4 regions of the Neorhizobium sp. BT27B genome follow, and region 3 is predicted to be linked to each of the others. Evidence: predicted binding sites of a transcription regulator. Region 3 holds the regulator's gene; each other region holds the start of a gene.
The links. Region 3 encodes LexA, which represses DNA repair genes until DNA is damaged. Its sites were predicted from a motif close to TGTTCNNNNTGTGTTCNG; they were not measured.
Positions count from the first base shown of each region.

Region 1: AAIH70_RS01830 (DNA polymerase IV) is a predicted target of LexA. The motif match lies at 2,491-2,508, and genes of this name have one in related genera.
Region 2: AAIH70_RS28365 (ImuA family protein) is a predicted target of LexA. The motif match lies at 2,023-2,040, and genes of this name have one in related genera.
Region 4: AAIH70_RS22615 (ImuA family protein) is a predicted target of LexA. The motif match lies at 2,003-2,020, and genes of this name have one in related genera.

Region 1 is NZ_JBCIYT010000001.1:338,414-342,172, reverse strand. Features, by position in the region: gene AAIH70_RS01835 (L,D-transpeptidase family protein) at 1-1,055, opposite strand, end outside; gene AAIH70_RS01830 (DNA polymerase IV) at 1,186-2,487, opposite strand; gene AAIH70_RS01825 (hypothetical protein) at 2,605-3,261, opposite strand; gene AAIH70_RS01820 (DUF3572 domain-containing protein) at 3,274-3,579, opposite strand; gene AAIH70_RS01815 (response regulator) at 3,742-3,759, shown strand, end outside.
Region 2 is NZ_JBCIYT010000017.1:5,391-9,149, reverse strand. Features, by position in the region: gene AAIH70_RS28385 (oxidoreductase) at 1-194, opposite strand, end outside; gene AAIH70_RS28380 (hypothetical protein) at 191-463, opposite strand; gene AAIH70_RS28375 (hypothetical protein) at 460-768, opposite strand; gene AAIH70_RS28370 (trypsin-like peptidase domain-containing protein) at 1,032-1,688, opposite strand; gene AAIH70_RS28365 (ImuA family protein) at 2,059-2,790, shown strand; gene AAIH70_RS28360 (hypothetical protein) at 2,772-3,026, shown strand; gene AAIH70_RS28355 (hypothetical protein) at 3,023-3,226, shown strand; gene AAIH70_RS28350 (hypothetical protein) at 3,277-3,615, opposite strand; gene AAIH70_RS28345 (hypothetical protein) at 3,740-3,759, opposite strand, start outside.
Region 3 is NZ_JBCIYT010000001.1:48,220-51,978, reverse strand. Features, by position in the region: gene AAIH70_RS00240 (ComEC/Rec2 family competence protein) at 1-2,059, shown strand, start outside; gene lexA (transcriptional repressor LexA) at 2,040-2,759, opposite strand; gene AAIH70_RS00230 (VOC family protein) at 2,932-3,759, shown strand, end outside.
Region 4 is NZ_JBCIYT010000009.1:100,663-104,421, forward strand. Features, by position in the region: gene AAIH70_RS22610 (Y-family DNA polymerase) at 1-1,136, opposite strand, end outside; gene AAIH70_RS22615 (ImuA family protein) at 1,027-1,980, opposite strand; gene AAIH70_RS22620 (metallopeptidase family protein) at 2,152-2,595, shown strand; gene AAIH70_RS22625 (DUF1737 domain-containing protein) at 2,600-2,806, opposite strand; gene AAIH70_RS22630 (HpcH/HpaI aldolase/citrate lyase family protein) at 2,803-3,699, opposite strand.

The DNA.
Region 1 (3,759 bases), 290 kb from region 3:
GTGATGCCCAGTCGCTTCATCATCGCTTCCGGCAGCCGGTTCGGCAGCGTCAGCGCCTGCCAGCCGGCGGTGCCTTCTTCTCGGTCGAAGGCAGTGGCGGTGAAGAGATGTGTGCCAAGCGCCGTTTCCGGATCCTTGATGCCGACCGGAACCGAGAGGATCGGCTTGAAACCCTGGCGGATCATCAGCTGCCCGACCGGCGCTTTTGGCTTGCCGCTGGTCTCATAGAGCGCCGTCAGAAACGCGTCGGTCAGAAAACCCTTCTGCTCCACGCCTTTCCAGCGCTTGAAACCCTCGACGGCAGAGCGGGTCATCGGCCCGACAAAACCGTCATGCGAACCGGCATCGAAACCAAGGTCGTTCAGCATGGCCTGCACGTCGGCCACCTGCTCGCGTTCGCCGCGGCGGGTGATCAGGATACGCAACGGGGCGGCTTCCGGGGTTTCTACATGCGCCTTTTTCGGCGCGGCAAAAGCGGGTGCGGCGGGCGCCATGTTCATGGCCACTTCCAGCTGCTTGGTCGTGCGGGAAAAATTGTCGGCGCGCAACGGCACGTCGGACATAAGGTTTGCGGGCACCGGCTTTTTCGGCGCAAACAGTTTTGCGTCATGCAGCATGACGGGCGTCACCTGCGCATCGGTAATGATCACATGCACGCCACGCTCGGTCTGGCCGTATAGCGATTGCGCAAAGGCGGCCGGCAGGCGCACGCAGCCATGCGAGGCCGGGTAATTCGGCACGCTGCTGGATTCGTGCAGCGCGATGCCGGACCATGTCAGGCGTTGCATCCACGGCATCGGCGCATTCGAATAGATGTTGGACTCGTGGTATTTTTTCTTGTCGAGGATCGAAAAGATCCCCGTCGGCGTGTCATGGCCTTCCTTGCCGGTGGAGACCTTCGAGGTCGAAACCACCGTGTCGCCATCATAGACAGCCAGTGACTGCTTGTCCTTGGAAACGATGATCTGCAGGGTCCGGGCGTTTTCGGCGGCGGCAGTGCCGGCCATGACGCAGGTGGACATCAATGCAAGGCCGAAGGCCGCAAGCCGGTACATGGAAACCTCATACGCAATACAGGCTCACAGTCTATCGTCACATGCTTAATAAAGGTTTGACCGGCGCGCGCAGAATTGTCGTTTCGCAACACGAATGTCTCACATTGCAGTGACGGCAAGCGTGACAGGTTCAGCGTTTGCGGTCTTTTCCGCCGAACGTGTAGCCGGTCTCGACCGCGCTCTTGCCAAATTTGTCGCGCAGCTTGTCGATGGCCGCTTCCGCCTGCGCCCGCCGGGTTGCCTGCTGGTCCACGAGGTCAGGCGGGTCAGCGCGGGAGGAGCCTTCGAGGTCGGTCACGCCGATGCCGAGCAGGCGAAACTTTGTGCCGTCCGTCTCCCGCTCCAACAATTGCAGGCCGGTGCGAAAGATCCGGTCGGCCAGCTGGGTCGGGTCTTCCAGACGGCGATTGCGTGTGCGGCTCTTGAAGTCCGACGTCTTCATTTTCAGCACAACCGTATGCCCGGCAATGTCGTGTTTCTTCAGCCGGGTAGAGACCTTTTCCGAGAGTTCGCGCAGGATCGGCACCAGTTGGTCATGGCTGGAAATGTCATCGAAAAAGGTGGTCTCCGCCGAAACGCTTTTGGCTGCCTCGTTGAGATGCACGGTACGGTCGTCGATGCCGCGCGACAGCCGAAAAAGCCGCTGCCCCATTACGCCATAACGGCGCATCAGGTCACCCTCCGCCATCGCCTGCAATTGCCCGATGGTGCGTATGCCGTCGGCCTCCAGCGAGGCATTGAATGCCTTGCCGACACCCCAGATCGTGGTGACGGGGCGGGGCGCCAGGAAACTCAATGCCTCGGCCTTGCCGATCACCGAAAAGCCGCGCGGTTTCTGCAGGTCGGAAGCGACCTTGGCGAGAAACTTGCAGTAGGAAAGCCCGACCGAAATGGAAATGCCAAGTTCGCTTTCCACCCGTTTGGCGAAGCGGGCAAGCGTGCGGGCCGGCGGGTCGCGGTGCAGCCGTTCGGTGCCGGCCAGTTCGAGAAAGGCCTCATCGATGGAGAGCGGCTGCACCAGCGGCGTCAGGTCCTGCATCATCGATCGCATCTGCCGGCCGACGGTCACGTATTTTTCCATATTGGGCCTGATCACCACTGCATCCGGGCAGGCTTCAAGCGCCTTGAACATCGGCATGGCGGAGCGCACGCCGCTGATACGGGCAATGTAACAGGCGGTGGATACGACGCCGCGCTTGCCGCCGCCGATAATCACCGGCTTGTCGGCAAGGCTGGGGTCGTCGCGTTTTTCGATACTGGCGTAAAAGGCGTCGCAATCGATATGGGCCAGCGTCAGGCCATAGAGTTCCTTGTGTCGCAACAGGCGAGGACTACCGCAGGCACGACAGCGGGTACGGCCCTCCGGCTGTTCCGTCAGGCAGTCTCTACAAAATGACCCGGGTTTCTCTGTGGTATCGTGCTCGGCTGCCATCTTCGGAACAAATGTTGAACAAATTCACATTAGGCCGTAAGATCGCAACTCTCAAGCAGGAAGGGCGTGGGCATGCACAACTTCCAGACCGGATTTTTGAGGCAAGCAAGGCGCGCTTCAGCGCGGTTGCCAATGGCCTCGGATCAGTTCTTCGGCATGCCGCCAGTCGCGGGCGCGAACGATATCGTCCTGCGGTTTCGGCGCCATCAGGCGCAGTGGCGTGTCCGGCATCAACTGAATGAGCAGGCTGTCCGGCATATGCTCGCGCACGGAATGCAGATTGTAGGCCATGTCGTCTATGAAGGTGGTGGGCAGAATTCGCTCGGCATTCAGGCGCCGCATGATCGGCCCCTTGGGTTCTTCGCTGGCGATCATCGGAAAAGCAAGGCCGAGCCTGTCGAGAAGGCGGCGCCGCTGTTCGCTATAACAGGGCGGCATGGCGGTCAGGAACACCACGTCGGCATCGGCGGAAAGTGCCTCCAGCGTCCGGGCAACGTCTTCGAACGGCAGCTGCCAGGTTTCCTGCGCCTCGAAGAAGGCGTGGATCAGCCGTTTCACCTCGGCCGCATCGATCTCCAGACCGCTCTCGCGGGCGAGGATGTTTCCGGTCAGCTTGAAGGAGCGCGGCAGAAACTCGTAGCCTTCGGCGCTCAGGAAATCGACGAACGGGTCCGTGAAATGCAGGACGACGTCATCGACATCGCAGACCACCAGCGGGCGGTCGGTGACGCAAACATGCGTGATGTCGAGAATGCTATCTGCCGCCGTCGTCATGTCACGTCCGTCTCAATCCATCACCGGGCCGGAATAGTGATGCCAAGCGGCGACCACGCTTTCCGGTCTAGTATTTGTGGTTTCGCAAAAGGCCATCAGCGATGGCTCATGCGCCATGACGAAATCCAGCATGCCGGCGAGAAAGCCCGGATCGTTGATCGCCTGACGCAGTTGTGGCGCCTGTATGCCGGAAAGCGCCAGGAAGCGGCTCATCATATCCGGCTCGCTCGCAAGCCAGCCCAGCAGGGTGACAGCGGTTTCTTCCGGGTCGACGGCTGCCGCTTTGTCTTTCTGTCGCGGCTCAAGCGGTCCTTGCATGCTCGTAAGTTACCTTTTCTTCAAACAAATTACTCTAGACTGAAACGAACAAGAGTTTTTGGAATCGGTCGTGGGGTGAACTTATATCTTCGCGATGTCGTTACAAGGCCGGAACCGGCCGTTCCCGGCCAAGTTTCCGTGCGCAATGAGGATCGTTCATAAATGGTCAAGCAGGTCATG
Region 2 (3,759 bases), on a different contig from region 3:
GTGTTGGTGATCTGGCTGATCCGGAATCCCGGCAGCACCGGCTTCGTGCCGAGCATTCCAACCTCGGCGGCACGCTTGATGCTGTCATGTAGTGCCGACTTCTTGATGCCGAGCGCGGCGGCGGCCTTAACGAGCGTTCCGTGCTCGCGGTAGGCATCCGCTCTGCGCTGCAATTCTTCTGGGCTGGTCTTCAAGTGGTGGTCTCCTTGAGGGCGGCGTCGATGAGTTCGGACCAGACGCGATTGAGCTTGTCGGGATACCCATCGATACCGAGCGTGATGTTGCCGTCGCCACAGGAGAAATCGTCGAAGTAAACAGAGATTTCACTGGCGGCTTCGTGCAGGGCGGCGGACGGCTCGCGCATAGCCTCAATGGCGGCGCGAGCGTAGCTTTCGTAACTGTTGCGCCCCTCTTGGTCGGCTTTCGCTATTGCTTCGGTTACACGCTCAATCATGCTAGTCATGACCCAGCTATCCCTGCAAACTCCCGGAATTCGGCGACGGCCTTCTTCGTGGCCAGCTGGGCGGATGAGACGTATTCCCATGCGTCTTCGTTCTGGCCGTCCTCGAACAGGTCGGATGCCGCCTGCATATTGTCGAGCGATAAGGCCAGTGCCTCACCCAGCGTGTTGATCAGCGCCTCGCGCGCAGCTAGTTGCTCAACAATCACCGGACCGAGCACGAGCTCGTTCATTTTACGCGCGAGATCCGGATTGGCCTCAAGGGTCTGCATTGCGGCGCCGATATCGACGACGATCGGGACGGACATGGAAGTCTCCTCTATGTGATGGTGTGTTGGTTATCGCGGAAGTGGTCCGCGCTCAGATGGGTAGGTGGTGCTCCCGAATATCCAAAGGCCGGCAAACCACCTGAGTTTGAACGACACCCCGTACCAGCGAGCCAGCGCATGATCGGTGTAGTTGTTGAGTGCTTCGCCACCTGCGTTTTTGGATAGCAAACTGCCTGTGTAAGCTCGAAGTTTGGTGGGCAATTCCGGCTCGCCAGCATGAAGGCGAACCCCGAAAAGCGCCCTCAAGACACTCGCCCCAACAGCGCACAGACATCGGACGACGGCACGACGAAGCCAAATCGCACGCCGATCGGGATTAGGCCGGTAGCGTCAGACAGCAGACCGACGGTGATGCCGACGACATCGCCAGATGACGAGAATACCGGGCCACCGCTCATACCCTTCACGGTCGTGATGTCCGTGATGTAGACCAACTTCCAAGGACCTTGCGTCCGAGGGTCGCCGGCAATATTGCCGTAGGCCGATACGAAGTCGACGACCAGAGGATTGCCCATGGCCTCGATGACCGCCCCGACATCCATACGACCGCAGTCCAGGTGAGCGGCAGGCAACATCGCGGGCGACGTGCGCAGCAGCGCGATGTCGTATTCATTGTTGATCCACAGGACGTCGGCTTGGCGTGACTGACCATCCTTCGTCACCAATTGCACCGACTTCACGTCGCGGGCGACGTGCGCAGCAGTCAGAACAAATCCTGTGCCAATGTGCACGCCCGAACCGTGGCCGGTCTTTGTGACGACTTTGACGGTCGCCGCAGCTGTAACCGGCGCGGCGGTGAGCTTTTCTGTGTAGGCCGCAACCGTTGGGGCGGCAAAGTAGGCGACGCCGCTGAGTGCGACAGCGAAGGATGCGAACGCAATGCGTCTGAATCTGGTCATGACGGCCTCCTTTGTGTGGTGATGGTGGCCGGACGCTGGCGGTCGCAAATTCTTGTGTCAACTCGCGGCGTGCATGGGAACAATCATCAGCACTCAATGTTCTTTCTACGCGCCGGTTGATCTTGACGATGCGTCAGCTGGCAGCGCCATTGCCCCGCGTACCGACATGCGCGGGGCTTTGTGCGTTTAGAGCGCTCTCGACTGTTTCAGAACATATCGACAACGCAGGATGGGTTATCCACCGCGTTTCCACAGCCGGCCCTGCACATATAAATTAGCAGTTTCAATCAGCTATGATGTTGCCAACCACAGGCCGATTGACTCCCTCGCGAATGAGAACATAATAGGAACAAAAGCCTATTGTGAGATCATGAATACGAACCGCACCGTCATCGCAGACCTACAAGAGCGCATCGACCAGATCGCCGGCGGAGCTGTGCGTCAACGCAAAACGGTCCCTTTCGGAGTCCCCGAGATTGATAGCCGGTTGCCTGGCGGCGGATTGGCGATCGGAGCGACGCATGAGATTGCGGGCGGCGGAACCGACGTGGTGTCCGGCGCAGTGTCGGCGCTGTTCACGGCAGGAATAGCGGCGCGGATACCCGGCCCGGTCCTGTGGTGCCTCGCTCGTGCCGACCTTTTCGCGCCATCCTTGGTGCAGGTCGGCCTCAGCATGGACCGTGTGATTTTCGTCGAATCCAAAGACGAGGAAGGCGTGATCGAATGCGCCGAGGAAGGCCTCCGGTATCGCGGCGTGGCAGTTGTTGTCGCTGAACTGGTGCGCCTGCCAATGGTAGCCAGCCGACGCTTCCAACTCGCAGCAGAGCAGTCTGGAGCGACCGGGCTTATCATTCGTCGGTGGCGGCGCCAGCAAGAAGCCACAGACTTTGGAAGCCCGACCGCCTCTATGACGAGATGGCGGGTGTCACCCCTTCCTTCTGAACCCTTACCCGTTCCCGGCATTGGTCGGCCCCGCTGGTTTCTAGAGCTCATGCGTGTTCGCGCAGCTGAGAGTTTTGACGTTGAGGTAAACGCGTGCAACGCAACAGGCCACATGACATCTATCGAAGAACGAGAAGACCCATGGAGGGCAGCACTTTGAGCCTTCCCAAATTGCGCGACTTCCGCGGTGACAAGATCGAAATGGTTTGCCACCGGTGCGACCGCCATGGCGTCTACGATCGCAAACAGTTGGTCAAAAGGCTTGGGGCCGAAACGGAATTCGTCGAACTTCGCCGCATAATGGCCATCGGCTGCGACCGCCGCGGAACCGATCAATGCGAAGCTCGGTTCCCTTGTCTGTTGAAAGCCAACATACTCATCGAGGCAGGTAAATGAGCGACGAAAGCCGTACAGCCCAATTGGACGGCGCCGGGCCGTATCTTCATTATTGCAGCACCGAGGGCTGCGGCAAGTGGGGTGGCTGGGGATTCCGCCATGGGCACGATGAACCGAAATGGTGGTGTTATGAGCACTATCCATACAAACGCGGAACCGTGCGTAACGAGTCGGCAGAGCTTGCGGATAGCTTGAAATGAAAAAGCGCCCCCTGCCGGCGGGCAGGAGGCGCTTCGTTACTTATTGGGTGTCAGCACTTTGTGCCGGCGGCGCCTGCACCGGGATTTGTGGCGCCGGAAGAAGTCGTGCCGGACTGAGCTGCGCCCTGAGTACCGCCGGGCGCGCCGCAGTTCGACTGCGAGCTACCCGGCGAGTCGCTAGCCTTGCCACCGGACGCGCCGGTCGACGAACCGCCATTGTTACCGCCACCAGTGCCAGTCGAGCCGGAGTTGGAACCGCTTGCGCCGCTGGAACTACCAGAGCCTCCACCATTGTCGCCCCCTGTGCCGGAAGAGCCGCCAGATGACTGAGCCATTGCGGACGTTGCAAGGCCGAGAGAGAGCGCGGCGACTGTGAGAATCTTGATCATTGGGTGTTCCTCTTGTTTTTTGTTGATGCGAATGTCCAACAAGACGAAACTTGATTAGTTCCAATCGATATAGCGGGAGGATTGAAAGCGAGGTGTGCCTGATTGCGCCGCTTCGCGTAGCAGCTTAGCCATCTACCAGCGACA
Region 3 (3,759 bases):
TCGGCCGCCGACACGCATCACGCTGTTGTCGCGAACGCGCCAGCCTGCTTTCGACATCGGAGACCGGATTGGCGGGCGGGCGCGGATATCGCCGCCTTCCGGACCGGCGTTGCCCGGCCTCGTCGATTTCGCCTTTTCCTCCTATTACGACGGCATAGGCGCGATCGGCTTTTTCTACGGTGCCCCCACGCTGATGAGTGGACCGGTTGCCGAGACCTGGGCGCAAACACTTGAGCGAACCGTCTTTGCATGGCGCAGCGCGATCGCCTCGCGCATCCGCGCAACCGTGCCCGGTGATCCCGGCGCGTTTGCCGCCGCCATCGTCACCGACGAACGGCGAGCGATTTCCGATGAAACGACCGAGGCTTTGCGCGTGTCGGGCCTTGCCCATATCGTTGCCATATCCGGTCTGAACATGGCGCTGGCGGCGGGCATCTTTTTTATCGGCATGCGCAGTCTGCTTGCGCTTCTGCCAGGATTTGCCCAGGCCTTTCCGGTGAAGAAACTGGCCGCGGCCGCGGCGCTGTTGATGGCAACCGGCTATTACCTGACTTCGGGCTTCGGTGTATCGGCAGAGCGCGCCTACATCATGATGGCGATCATGCTGGCCGCCGTGTTTTTCGATCGCCCATCGATCAGCCTGCGCAATGTGGCGTTGGCGGCGCTTGTCGTTCTTGTCGTCTCACCCTCGGAGATATTGGGGCCGAGTTTTCAGATGTCTTTTGCGGCAACGGTGGCGCTGGTCGCAGGTTATTCTGCATGGAGCAGGCGCGGGGCGGCGCAAGACGGCGAAACGCCATGGCGACCCGCGGCACTCAAGCCCGTTCTGGCGATCGGGCATCTGGCCGGCGGGGTTTTCGCCACATCGCTGATCGGCGGTCTGTCGACGGCTATCTTTTCCATCGACCATTTTCACCGGATATCGACCTATGGACTGGCGGCGAACCTGGCCGCCATGCCGTTGGTCTCCTTCATCGTCATGCCCTTCGGCCTGATCGGTATGCTGTTGATGCCATTTGGCCTCGACGGCTTTTTCCTGAAGGTGATGGGCGTCGGGCTGGAGGGCGTTATCGTTGTCGCCAAGATGGTTGCGACCTGGGGAGGTGATGTTGCCATCGGGCGCCAACCGTCGTGGTTTCTGCCCGTCGCCACAGCCGGTTTTCTGATGCTGACCTTGCTGCGCACACGCCTTCATCTGCTGGGTTTGCCGCTTCTGGCACTGGCCATCTTTCTGTCATGGCGGGTGGCGCATGATCCGCCGCCGGATTTTCTGGTTTCCGAAGATGGAAGCCTTGCCGCCTTGCTGGGCAATAAGCAGGTCGCGACCAATCGCGCGCGTCCGCCCGGTTTCATTTATTCGCAGTGGCGCCACGCATTGTCATTGCCCCAGCCTGCGGCGCCGACATTGCTGGACACGCCATCGCCGAAAAACGGTACAACGACATCGGCAGAGGTTGCGGTGCTGCTGCCGAATGGAGCGGCCGTTCCAAAAACTGCGGATGGATTGAGGTCAGTCTCGACGAGCATGGGAGGAGAGCAGCAGGCCACCGCACTGCGAGAGGCCAACGCACCGAAAGAACGAGCGACATCACGACGACCGCCCCTCACGCCCGAAGAAGTATTTCAAGCGCGGCAGGCGATGCAAAAGGCTCTGCGCGAAAGTGTATTGGATACATTCGTCTGCGCAGGCCGGTCATGGTGTGTCGCAAGAACAACCAGCGGCCCGGCGGTCGCTGTGGTGGAAGATGCCCGCTTTGCCGGGCCTGCCTGCGATGTCGCGCAAATGGTTGTTGCGGCACGTGCCCGTTTTGATCGCTGTCGTTCGGGCGCATTGATGATCAACGGCGAGGCGTTACGCAGAACAGGAGCATTGGAAATCCGCTTCAACGGAAATTCTGATCCCAAACAATGGTCGATCGCCGCCGCCATGGTCGGCGCCGATCGCTCCTGGACGCGTCACCGCGACTATGACTGGCGGCGCAATCTTTTTGATCCGACACTGCCGGAGCCGCTGCGCTTTTTGAGCGGCAAGGCAGGTATCAGTGGTAACGGCGAATGAGGCCGACGAGCTTGCCCTGCACCTTGACGCGTTCCTGCGGGAAAATGCGGGTCTCATAGGCCGGGTTGGCCGCTTCGAGCGCGATCGATGCGCCCTTGCGGCGGAAACGCTTGAGCGTCGCTTCCTCGTCGTCGACCAGCGCCACGATGATATCGCCCGGCATTGCCGTGCTGCCGTTGCGGATGATGACCGTATCGCCATCCAGAATGCCGGCCTCGATCATCGAATCACCACGCACTTCCAGTGCATAATGCTCACCGCTGCCCAGCATTTCCGGTGGCACGGCAATTTCATGCGTCGTGTTCTGGATCGCCGAGATCGGCACGCCGGCCGCAATGCGGCCCATGACCGGCACGGTTGTTGCGGGCATACTGTCATTGGCAACAGGCGGCGGTGTCACCTGACGCACGGGCTGCGTCTTGCCGAGGCTGCCTTCGATGACGCTCGGTGCAAACGGTTTGCGCGGCTGCAGGCTTGCATTGTAGGCGTCCGGCAGCTTGATGACTTCCAGTGCGCGGGCACGGTTCGGCAAACGGCGGATGAAACCGCGTTCTTCAAGCGCAGTGATCAGGCGATGGATGCCTGATTTGGATGCCAGATCCAGCGCATCCTTCATCTCGTCGAACGATGGAGGGACGCCGGATTCCTTCATTCGTTCGTGAATGAACAGAAGCAGTTCCTGCTGTTTGCGCGTGAGCATGGCGGGTCCTCAAAGGTGAAACAAATCCAGAACGGACACTATATGTTCCATGTGTGTTCTGCAAGTGGCGAAAAATGGTAGTTGCGCGGAACGAACAGTGCTGCGGCTGGTCTTGATCGTGCAGCCGGAAAGATCGATCACTAAGACAATCAACGCTTGGAAATGGGCTGCCATGTTCACGATCGATCATCTCGTCCTGCCGACCATGTCGCTTGATGGCGCCCGCCGCCGATTGAAAGCACTGGGCTTCACCGTGGCTGCAGATGCCGCCCATCCCTTCGGGACGGGAAATGCCTGTGTTTTCATGGGTGACGGTACTTATCTCGAGCCGCTTTCCATAGTGGATCAGGCTGCCTATGATCAGGCATTCGCCGATGGAAACGTGTTTGTCCGGCAGGATGGTGAGTTTCGCACTCCTGCAGGTGAGGAGGGACTGTCCGCCATGGCGCTGGCAACCGACGATGCGCAGGCGGATGATGCCCGGTTTGTCGAGGCCGGGGTCTCTGCCGGCAAGATGCTGGAATTTTCGAGATTTGCCAAATTGCCGGACGGGACCGAAAAACTGGCCCGTTTTCGGCTGGCCTTTGCGGCGCGGAGTGACGCTGATTCTTTCGGCGTCTTCACATGCCAGCGGCTCGATCCCCTGCCGGCAGATCGATCGGCGCTGGAACGTCATGAAAATGGTGTCGCGGCTTTGTCCCAGGTTGTTCTGCTGGCGGGGAATACGCAGGAAGACGTCGAGCGGATTGGGACCGTGCTTGATGCAAGCGCTGAAAAATTCGATTTCGGTGATCACAGGTTTGCCGCAAGCAATGCGGTTTTAAGGCTCGTTGACGCCAAAACCTTTGCCGACACGTTTTCTTCCGCAGGCGATGCGGCGTCATTGTCGCGAACCGGTCTTGGCCGTGCCGCGGTGATATTCCGTGTTCCCGATCTTGCCGTGACACGGGCGGTGCTTGCTGCTAATGACGTCGCATTCATGGATAAGGGCAGTCGCATC
Region 4 (3,759 bases), on a different contig from region 3:
GCCGCCACCTGATCCACGAACGTGGAGAGCGACAAATGTCTGCGATCCGTGGCAGCCAGGTCGGATTGCACACTCTCGAATGGCTCATGATGCAGCACGTTGAGACGCAGGATCTCGTAACCGAAACCGATATCGAGATGGCTCTGCAAGGAGGCGAGCCTTTCCGTGAACAATGCAGTAATCCTGTCCGCATCTCGCAAGGGGCGTGAGGCACCAGCCGAAATGCGCGACACCTGCCCATCGATGCGAAACAGCACCAGTTCGAACAGCCGCCCACCGGCACCCCGCGCTTCAAACCCGGAAAGCAGGCATTGCGCGATCTGCCGTGTGACAAAAAGAATGTCATCTTCCGACTTGATCGGATCGGCGAGACGGCGTTCGGCCGACAGGCTGGCAACCGGCCGACGTGGAGAGATGGGCTCCTCATCGTCGCCGCAGGCCTGATCGAGCCGCAGCATAACCTCTGCGCCAAAACGCCGCACAAGGGGCGCCCGTGGCGTCCGCATGAGATCGGCAACACGTTTCAGCCCGAGTTTCTGTAAAGCCGCAACCGTATTCGGACCAAGCCGCAGCGCGGCCACCGGAAGCGGCGCCAGCGCTTCCTCGCGATTTTCATCTCTGACGACACGATTGTCGCCATAATGGCACACCGCCCATGACAGGCCCGGAGACGAAGAAATCGCGCCACGCACTTCCAATCCCATCTGGGAAAGGCGATTGAGAATGTCTTCCAGCAAGGCGGCTTCGCCACCCATGAGATGAGCGCAGCCGGTAATGTCCAGAAAAAGGCCGTTGCGTCCTTCCAGCGCCACCAGAGGCGTATAACGGTCGCACCAATCGGCAATGCCTTCGAGGAGCCGGTGATCGGCGGCCTGATCTTCGTCGATGACAATCACATTGGGGCAAATGGCCCGTGCTTCGGCCAGCCCCTGCCCGAGCCGAAGGCCCAGCCGGCCCGCCTCTTCATCGCAGCCGACAAGACGCAAGGTGTTGTCGGCAAAAGCGACACAAACGACTGGTCCCGTTTCAGGACGCCCGCTCGAACGCCAGCCGTGTCCCCATTGCCGCCGCAGCACCCGATCGATCGACAATCTTGGAAAGGTCAGAGCCAGAATACGCTGCTGTCCCGTTCGCAAGGACAGATTTTGCTGGGGTGTGAACAATTGAGAGGCGGCGGTCATGGGAATTCCATTCCAGAAGCAGAGAGAATGGAGTCGGGTTGCGGCTCCTTTCCAGGGTGAGACGAAAGACGGAATGCCCGATGCTGCCGCCAAGCATGGTTCCATCGGCGAGATACCGGTTTGCTGCCGGTGCAGTTTCGACCAGAAAACGGAAAGTGGCGCTGCTTGCCTCTTCCTCTCCGGCCTGCCGCAAGATCAGCAGGGGACGCCCTGCTGTTTTGGCGCGAAGGCTCAACCTGCGGCTTTCGGTGAGGCCGAAATGCCGAAGATTGCCGCTCACTTCCAAAATCGTCACGGCAAAAGCGCCGCTTGCCGCCGCCGCTTCCGCCAGCCACAGCGCATCCTCAAGCTTGCGAGGCCGCGCATGCAGAAAGGTCTGTGGTGAAATTCCAAAATCCATCAGACCCAGCGCATAGGGCATGCCGGCTTCCAGAACGGCGAGACGGTCAGCGATCCAGAGGATCGGCAGTCCATTTCCCACGCCTTGGCCGACCGAAATGCCGTTACGCTCATTTTGCACAAGCGCTGCAATGGCCAATGTAAAACCGCTGGCCGCACCGGCATCCTTCATGGCCCCGGTGCGGATTTCAGTCAGCCCATCCAAAGGCAAACCGCCATCGAGCACCTGATCGAGAGCATCAACCTCAAACGGAAGCCGCTCCCGCTTTTCCTGCGTGCTAACGATCTCTTCAGCCCTGTCGCCCGAAGTATCGAACGCCCGGATATTTTTGCCCTCCATACGGGCAATGGTTTCACGCAGGGCAAAGACTGCCTCCTGCGCCATAGCTTTCCCAGCCATGACGTCAGCTCCCGTCCAGATATGTTCACTTTATGTTCTTATGGATTCCAGAGCTGGCTTGAGGAGTCAACCGCAATGTGAAATGATTCCCATTACGATTGCGCTGAGCATTGAATCCGCACTCGAAAAATTTTCTCAAAAAGCATATATGCATGGCCATAAGGAGTACCCATGGCCCGTATCGACCAGACCGACGATTGGCGTGATCGCCATGCGCCCACCATCAGTGCCTTTGAATCGCTTGCGATCGAAGCCTATGGTGTCTTGCCTGCAGAATTCCGAGCACTGACAAGCAACCTGACGATCGAAATCGAGGATTTTCCCGATGACGACGTTTTTGAAGACATGGCTTTGGAAACGCCCTTCGATCTGCTCGGCCTTTTCGAAGGACGCGGCATTTCGGAGCGTTTCACCGTCGAGACAGGTGAGCTGCCGAACCGGATCAGGCTCTATCGCCGCCCGATCCTGGATTACTGGGCGGAAAACGAGGAAACACTGGGCGATATTATCACCCATGTGCTGATCCACGAAATCGGCCATCATTTCGGCCTCAGCGACGACGACATGGAGCGCATCGAGGAAAGCGCAGACGCCGCCGCTTCTGCCGAACGATAAGGACTTACTGTTCGCCGAGCTTCATGTCGGGATGGTAATCCTTGCCCTCTACCGTCTTGGTAACAGGCTGGGCGCACTGCATTTCGCCGGTCTTGGCATTAAAGGCATAGGCCGGAGAACCTGCCAGTTCCCAGCCCTTGTTCAGGGCCAACGTCACTCTGTGACAAAATGCGGCGTCATCCGGCCCGGTGAGAAGACGGTAAAGCTTCATGCGTTTTTCCTTCGCTCTGCGATGCGGTTTGCTTGTGCGACCAGTTTTTCCGCCTGCATCAGATGCAGGCGTTCAACCATGCGGCCATTCATGGTGATGACATTGAAATTTTGGGCCTCGGGCCGGGCAAAGCTGGCAATGATCGCCTGCGCCTCCTCCACCGCTTCACATGAGGGCCCAAAAGCGCGATTGGCGGTTTCGATCTGGAGCGGGTGGATCAGCATCTTGCCGTCAAACCCCATGTCGCGGCCCTGGATACATTCCTCATCGAACGCAGCATGATCTCGAAAATCGTTGAAGACGCTATCGATCACATCCAGACCATAGGCGCGTGCAGCCAGCACCACCTGCATCATCCAGGGCACGAGATACGTGCGTCCTGGCCGGGCCGGAACGCCGGTATCCTTGCGAAGATCGTTGAGACCGATCACAAAACAATCGAGCCTGCTTCCGGCATCCCGTGCCGTGCGGGCGATATCGACCGCATTGGCAATACCGCGCGCGGTTTCCATCATCGCCCAGATCCGTACTTGCGATGATAGGCCTAAAAGGCGCTCTTCAAGCCATGCGATGGATGCGGCATCGTCCACCTTGGGCAGCGCGACAGCATCAGGAGCCAGATCGCGTACAAGTTCGATGTCTTCCAAACCGAAACAGGAATCCAACGCGTTGATGCGGATTATCGTTTCTCGGCCCTGCAAGGGCGTTTCCGCAAAAAATCGGCGAAGGTTATCTCGCGCCTCGGCCTTCTTTTCCGGAGCAACTGAATCCTCAAGATCAAAGATCACCGCATCGCAATCAAGCATATGGGTCTTTTCCAGAGCCCGCTGGTTGATGGCAGGAACACTGAGAACGGATCGGCGCAGGCGAACAATGTCGGAAGGATCAGGCATGCCACTTTGTGCCAAGCTTTCAGCCTGCACGCAATATCGTGATCACGCCTTGATCATTTC